2 regions of the Terribacillus sp. FSL K6-0262 genome follow, and region 1 is predicted to be linked to the other one. Evidence: predicted binding sites of a transcription regulator. Region 1 holds the regulator's gene; the other holds the start of a gene.
The links. The regulator CtsR, encoded in region 1, represses protease genes until heat stress. The targets are predictions, from matches to a motif close to ATGGTCAATAAAGGTCAAACA.

Region 1 (3,697 bases):
GACATTCTAACCCAGAACCGTCATCCGGTTCGGAGACAGTGTCAGGTGGGCAGTTTGACTGGGGCGGTCGCCTCCCAAAGAGTAACGGAGGCGCCCAAAGGTTCCCTCAGAATGGTTGGAAATCATTCGTAGCGTGCAAAGGCAGAAGGGAGCTTGACTGCGAGACCTACAAGTCGAGCAGGGACGAAAGTCGGGCTTAGTGATCCGGCGGTGCCGTATGGAAGGGCCGTCGCTCAACGGATAAAAGCTACCCCGGGGATAACAGGCTTATCTCCCCCAAGAGTCCACATCGACGGGGAGGTTTGGCACCTCGATGTCGGCTCATCGCATCCTGGGGCTGTAGTCGGTCCCAAGGGTTGGGCTGTTCGCCCATTAAAGCGGTACGCGAGCTGGGTTCAGAACGTCGTGAGACAGTTCGGTCCCTATCCGTCGTGGGCGTTGGAAGTTTGAGAGGAGCTGTCCTTAGTACGAGAGGACCGGGATGGACGCACCGCTGGTGCACCAGTTGTTCCGCCAGGAGCACAGCTGGGTAGCTACGTGCGGAAGGGATAAGTGCTGAAAGCATCTAAGCATGAAGCCCCCCTCAAGATGAGACTTCCCATCATTTTAAATGAGTAAGATCCCTCAGAGACGATGAGGTAGATAGGTTCGAGGTGGAAGCGTGGTGACACGTGCAGCTGACGAATACTAATCGATCGAGGACTTAACTAAAAAACGAAAAGCGGAAAAGGCCGTTTAGAAACGTAGGAATAAGCGAGAAAGCCCGTAGTGGAGTGTACTTCTTCACGAAGGGATTTATCGCTTAGGCCATAGTTTCTGGCCTTTGGAGCTGGATCTAGCCGCAGCGCCAGATCCCTTAGTAAGTCAACGCCAAAGACCAAGCACTCCGGTGCTTGGCACGCATGAGATGTACAGCAAGGATGTTTCTTATCTAGTTTTGAGGGTTCATTCCATATGAATTCTTGCATTGTCTGGTGGTAATAGCGAAGAGGTCACACCTGTTCCCATGCCGAACACAGCAGTTAAGCTCTTCAGCGCCGATGGTAGTTGGGTTCGCCCTGCGAGAGTAGGACGCTGCCAGGCAAGATGAAATCTCCTGATAAGTTAATCATAACTTATCAGGAGATTTTTTATGTTTTGCTTTATACTTCTGTCGATTAGGGAATGTAAATATTTCACTTCATATTGAGACGAGAATATTCATATACTGCTAAGAGAAAGAAGGGAAGCATGGATGGAGCAATACTATAACGATCAATTTTTAACGGTAATGATTAAAATAATAATTGCGATATTCCTTTCAGGTGCTATCGGGATGGAGCGTGGGATGGGTAATCATCACGCTGGTTTAAGGACTCACATCCTTGTAGGCGTGGGATCTTGTCTTATGATGATTTTATCTTTATATGGCTTTACGGAATTCAGCGAAGAGCATGACTATGTGCAATTCGATCCTGCACGTATACCTTCTTATGTCATCAGCGGGATCGGGTTCCTGGGAGCGGGGACGATCCTGGTCAATGGAACTACTGTCCGGGGTCTCACGACAGCCGCATCTGTCTGGACCGTAGCAGGCCTCGGTCTTGTGATAGGGGCAGGAATGTATATGGAGGCTGTATTCACAACCATCATCATTCTATCCATCCTCATATTCCTGAATAATTTCGAGAAACTGTTTTTGTCCAGTAAAAAGCAGAAAGCATACCTTCTCGATATTGAACTGGGCAGGGAAGATAGTGTGGCTCCCATCATGGAAATACTCGAGCGCCATCATCTGGCATTGACAAACATGAAAATGAAAAAGTATCACCATGATAGCAGGATGCTGCATGTTGAGTTGGAAACACGTCAGGCTATAAATGAAATGGAGCTCTTCGAGGAACTGACTGATCTAACCAATATCAAATCGGTCAGTACGGTGAAAAGTTAAAACCCTTTTTAAGGGTTTTTTTCTGTTTTTGGGGGCTATGCTAAAGAAGAAGTGCTTTGCATTCCTCCTGCAAAATGTATATAATATAGTCAAAGATAGTCAAAGTCAAAAGAAGGGAGGAAACTTGTGTGAGTAATAATATATCTGACATAATCGAGGCATATCTTAAGCAGATCCTTCAGTCAACGGATACGCAGGAAGTGGAGATAAAGCGAAGCGAAGTAGCCAATCGTTTTCAGTGCGTGCCCTCCCAAATCAACTACGTCATCAAAACGAGATTCACCGTCGAAAAGGGATATCTGGTTGAAAGCAAGCGTGGCGGCGGCGGTTATATTCGTATAATTCGGGTAAAGCATCATACGGAAGCAAGTTTGATAGACGACGTGATCGAAATGGTGCAGCCGCGAGTTTCACAGCAGACTGCCAATAACGTGATCGAACGCCTGGCAGAAGAGAATATCCTGACAGAACGGGAAGCGAAAATCATGCTTAGGGCAACCAGCCGAGATACACTAGCCTTCCCTCTTCCGCTTCGCGATGAGGTCAGGTCACGTATCCTGGTTTCAATGCTGACTGCTATCAAGTACTAGTCAGATAAGGAGGCATCAAGATGGAATGTCAAGAATGTCATATAAGGCCAGCTACATTACATTTGACGAATGTCGTCAATGGGCAGAAGACGGAAATGCATGTATGCGAGCAATGCGCCAAGGAAAACGGATATGTCTCCTACGGCCAAGAAGGGTATTCCCTGCATAACTTATTATCTGGTCTATTCCATATGAATCCATCGACTGTCCAAGGACATAAACACTTCTCTCAAGCACCGGCAGCACTTGCTTGTCCGAAGTGCGGACTCACATATCATGAGTTTACCCGCTTGGGGAAATTCGGTTGTGCATCCTGTTATGAAACATTCGAGGATAATCTGAACCCTATCTTCCGTCGGGTACACAGCGGCAATACCAAACACGAAGGCAAGATACCAAAGAGGATGGGCAGCGGTATCGAAAAGAAACGAAAAATCGCTGCATATCGGGAATCCATGCAGCAATATATTCAAGCGGAGGAATTTGAAAAAGCAGCGGAGCTCCGCGATAAGATACGTTCTTTGGAGCAGGATGGCCGGGAAGAGGGTGAGAGCTAATGTCACTTGAGAATTTCATGAGTGATGCAATCAGCCCGTGGATGAAAGAAAATGGACCGGATTGCGATATAGTCATGAGCAGCCGTATTCGGTTAGCCAGGAACTTTGAGAATCGAACTTTCCCCTTAATTGCCAAGGCAGAGGATTTGGACGATGTACTTAATTTCTTCCAAGACAGCTATCAGGATGCCGCATTCCAGGATCGCGGAAAGATGCAATTCATCCGGATTGCCGATTTATCACCGATCGAGAAAAAAGTATTTGTCGAGAAACATTTGATCAGCCCTCATTTGGCAGAACACGCAGAGGAAGCAGGAGTTTTGCTAAGCGAAAGCGAACAAGTCTCTATCATGGTAAATGAGGAGGATCACCTGCGGATCCAGCTTTATTTGCCAGGCTTCCAGCTGCAAAAGGCACTGCAGGAGGCATTTGAAGTGGATGATTGGCTTGAACAGAAGATAACATATGCTTTCGATGAGGAAAGGGGTTATCTGACTACCTGTCCGACGAATGTAGGGACGGGGCTCCGGGCTTCTGTGATGATGCATCTGCCTGCTTTGACCATGACGCATCAGATGAACCGGCTGACACCGGCAATCAACCAGCTCGGACTTGTCGTT
Region 2 (3,697 bases), 1.0 Mb from region 1:
GCTGCAAACTTACCTCGCACCTTGGATGACTTATCCGCTCTCCTTTGGCTGCTATCGGCCTTATTATTCATCATCGTCATTTACATGGCAGTGAAAAGAGCAAAGGACAATCAAAAAAATACCCAGCGCTAAAGAGAAATGCTGGGCATTTTTAGTGCATTTAAGTTCACTCCGTGACTGCATCCCCCTTTTTCAACCCCGTTAAAATAGTGACCAGGATACTGCAGATACCAAGAATGACACCAAGAGCTCCGACAATGATGACGGCATTACTAGGAATCAATAAACCTGCCAAAATAAGACTAGAGAAAGCAAAGACGATAAAAACTTGGTAAATAGCAGAAACAATCTTCACCGCGAGATGACTGAAGAACGATAAGATGAAAGGCGGCAAAAACAGCGAAGCGATGATTCCAACATTCAGCCAAATAATCATCGGTTCCTCAAACGAAACCGTATTCGGACCTGTAGGATTTGCAGCAGCCAAGAATAAAGCAGCAATTGCTAAAACGAAAAGTACAAACACCAAAGACACTCTTTTTAACATGAGAATTCTCCTTATTTCTATATTTACCAGAAAATGAGATGCACTTTAATGTTGTACGCAGCTCTTATTGAAATGTTTCATTCTGTACCAATAGATTATTTCAATAGCCCAGCTCAAATCCGTTATTGCCTAAAGAATATAAACCATGATTTTGTCTTTGGATTTGCTGGATCATTGCTTGTCGAAACTGATAAGCTAGCTCTCAATCAAATTTAGATACAAAAAATAGCAAGGGGCGGCAAACTGCCAGTCCCTTGCTATCTCTATATTAAGCAGCGCGCTCGGAGGGATTCGAACCCCCGGCAGACGTGGTACCGGAAACCACCGCTCTATCCAACTGAGCTACGAGCGCATATGTAATTAATAATGTGACAACGATTATTATACGGGAGTTTACTCTTTTATGCAAGTACTTTATTGATAGACCGCAGCAAAAAAAGGAACTGCCGCGTGGCCGTTCCTTTTACTTGTTTACTATGGGATTGCTTATTTCGGATACATATAGTCCGGTGCCGGCTGCAGCTCTTGTTTCTCGCCGTGAGCTGTCGGTGTCTGTTCATAGTTGAACTGACCGCCGTCCGGAGCTGTCCCGTTTGCCCAGCTGCCTTCTTTGGAGTCTTCTCCTTCAGAGAAGTTGATCAGGCTATGGGAGAATCCATCTGCTTCAAGCTCTTTTGGGAATGATCCTGGTACGATGACACCGTTTTTCTCTTCCAATTCACGGGCAGCGGCGATCCATTGATTTTGATGCATGGAATCACGTGCCAAGAGGAAGGACAGCATATCGCGTACACCTCGGTCTTCCGTCATTTCATATAACCGGGCGACCTGCAGCCGGCCCTGGGACTCGGCATTGATGTTGGCACGGATGTCTGCCAGGAGGTTACCGCTTGCGATGATATAGCCAGCGTTCCAAGGGACGCCGTTGCTGTCTGTCGGGCGAGGCCCCAGACCGGAAACGATCGCGTGCTGCGGGTTCATGCCGCCCAGAATGGCCCCGATGACAGGATCCTTCGCTGCCTCTTCCTGCTCTTTGACAGGTGCACCATCAAGCAGGCGGGCAATCATCGTTGCGATCATTTCGACATGACCGATCTCTTCGGTAGCTGTATCCATGATCAAATCCTTGTATTTTTCTTCTCCGCGGGCACTCCATCCTTGGAATAAGTATTGGAGGGCTACCGTGATCTCACCGAACTGTCCACCCAGGATTTCCTGCATTTTCTTCGCAAACAATGCGTCTGGCTTATCCGGTTTTGCGGGATATTGTAGTACTTTCGAATGGTTGAACATGTTGTTGCCTCCTTCGGTTTATTTGCTTTCCGCTGATAACGTTCCACCATGGCAAATGATTTAAACTATCTGCTGGAGCTGTAATTAAATTGAAAAGTAAACTTATTTGCAGGAGAATATCGATTGAAAGTCAAAGTTAACGGGATACTGTATTTCTGGCGTTTATTTGCATTCCAACTAGGGAAGCATGGAATAGGCGATAGAAAGTAAGTATTTTGTTTGACCTTTATTGACCTTTTAGGTAAGATAAGGTTAGTCATTACTTAGCATAATGAGCTCATATCCAAAGGAGGATCTATCATGAATCTAATTCCTACAGTTATCGAACAGACAAACAGAGGAGAACGTGCTTACGATATCTACTCCCGTCTGCTGAAAGACCGGATCATCATGCTTGGCAGCGCAATCGATGATAATGTTGCCAACAGCATCGTTTCCCAGCTATTATTCTTGGCTGCGGAAGATCCAGAAAAAGATATTTCCCTATACATCAACTCACCAGGAGGATCCATCACCGCAGGTATGGCTATCTATGATACAATGCAGTTCATTCAGCCGAAAGTATCGACTATCTGCATCGGTATGGCGGCTTCCATGGGTGCATTCCTATTGACTGCCGGTGAAAAAGGCATGCGCTATGCACTTCCGAACAGTGAAGTGATGATTCACCAGCCTCTAGGCGGTACACAAGGTCAGGCAAGCGATATCGAAATCCACGCTCGCCGCATCATCGAAATGCGCAAAAAATTGAATGAAATCATGGCGGAGCGCAGCGGTCAGCCGCTTGAAGTAATCGAGCGCGATACAGACCGTGATAACTTCCTTACAGCAGAACAAGCGGTTAACTATGGCTTGATCGATAAAGTAATGGAGAAACGCCCTTCATAAGACATAGGAAAAGCCATCCAGCATGCATTGCTGGATGGCTTTTTTCATTCATGGATGACAAGTGTATCTGCAAAGAAATCATGCACACCTTGTTTCCTTGGTGTAAATGCCACGACCACATAAAGGATGGTCAAAAATAACAAGCGGTGGATGAAACGGCCTACCACTTCCCGAATCAGCGTATCCGACCAGGACAGGCCTCCTCCGTCCTTCCGGATGACGCGTAAGCCGAAGATCATCTTTCCTAAAGTCTGACCGCGCCATTTGGTCATGAACAGGAAATAAGCAAAGAAAATCACTCCGCCAAGCAAAGCGCTGACACTCCATATCCAAAGCGTCGCTTCATAAAAAGCGTCTATCATCGTAAAAGGCTGGACGAGCAAACCCGTCAGGCTGAAAACAACGATGAGATCGACAAGATATGCCCAGAAACGCATCCAAAATCCAGCATAGCGTTTATCAGCCACAGCCGCCGGAGATGCCGCCCCAGGCTGCTCCATCGCTTCCTCATCAAGTTTTTCCTTCCCTTGATACATATCGGATAGGGCATCTGACTCTGTCTGTCTGTCAGATTCCGCAGCTTCCGGTATCCCTGTACTGGAGATATCCTGATCGGGTGACGTCAGTTCTTCTGGATGCTCACGTTTTTCTTTATCCATGCTAACGCCTCCTATTCCGTATAGAGATACATAGCTTCCGGTGAATTCGTTTTGCCCATCAATTCCTTGATGCCAAGCAGATCGGAATCAGATACAAACCAATCCTTCGCAGCTGTGGCCCAGAAGGAGCCCATACCGAAGCCGCTTCCCGTATATTCAAACACTTCCGCATCCTCGAGTCCTTGGTCTTTCTTCATCATGGCAATCGTATCTTCCAGATCCCCCAAGTCATCGACCAAACCATTTTCCAAGGCCTGTTTACCGGAATATACGCGTCCATCACCCAATTCACGTACTTTTTCTTCCGGCA

Region 2: a site for CtsR is predicted at 2,057-2,077, ahead of clpP (ATP-dependent Clp endopeptidase proteolytic subunit ClpP). Genes of this name have one in related genera too.

Annotation. Positions count from the first base shown of each region.
Region 1 covers NZ_CP150277.1:1,567,191-1,570,887, reverse strand. Annotated here, with positions in the region: rRNA gene MHI54_RS08210 (23S ribosomal RNA) at 1-711, shown strand, start outside; rRNA gene rrf (5S ribosomal RNA) at 971-1,083, shown strand; gene MHI54_RS08200 (MgtC/SapB family protein) at 1,235-1,930, shown strand; gene MHI54_RS08195 (CtsR family transcriptional regulator) at 2,059-2,520, shown strand; gene MHI54_RS08190 (UvrB/UvrC motif-containing protein) at 2,541-3,077, shown strand; gene MHI54_RS08185 (protein arginine kinase) at 3,077-3,697, shown strand, end outside.
Region 2 covers NZ_CP150277.1:2,588,695-2,592,391, reverse strand. Annotated here, with positions in the region: gene MHI54_RS13230 (hypothetical protein) at 1-132, shown strand, start outside; gene MHI54_RS13225 (hypothetical protein) at 167-547, opposite strand; tRNA gene MHI54_RS13220 (tRNA-Arg) at 824-899, opposite strand; gene MHI54_RS13215 (manganese catalase family protein) at 1,034-1,840, opposite strand; gene clpP (ATP-dependent Clp endopeptidase proteolytic subunit ClpP) at 2,141-2,728, shown strand; gene MHI54_RS13205 (RDD family protein) at 2,773-3,387, opposite strand; gene sppA (signal peptide peptidase SppA) at 3,399-3,697, opposite strand, start outside.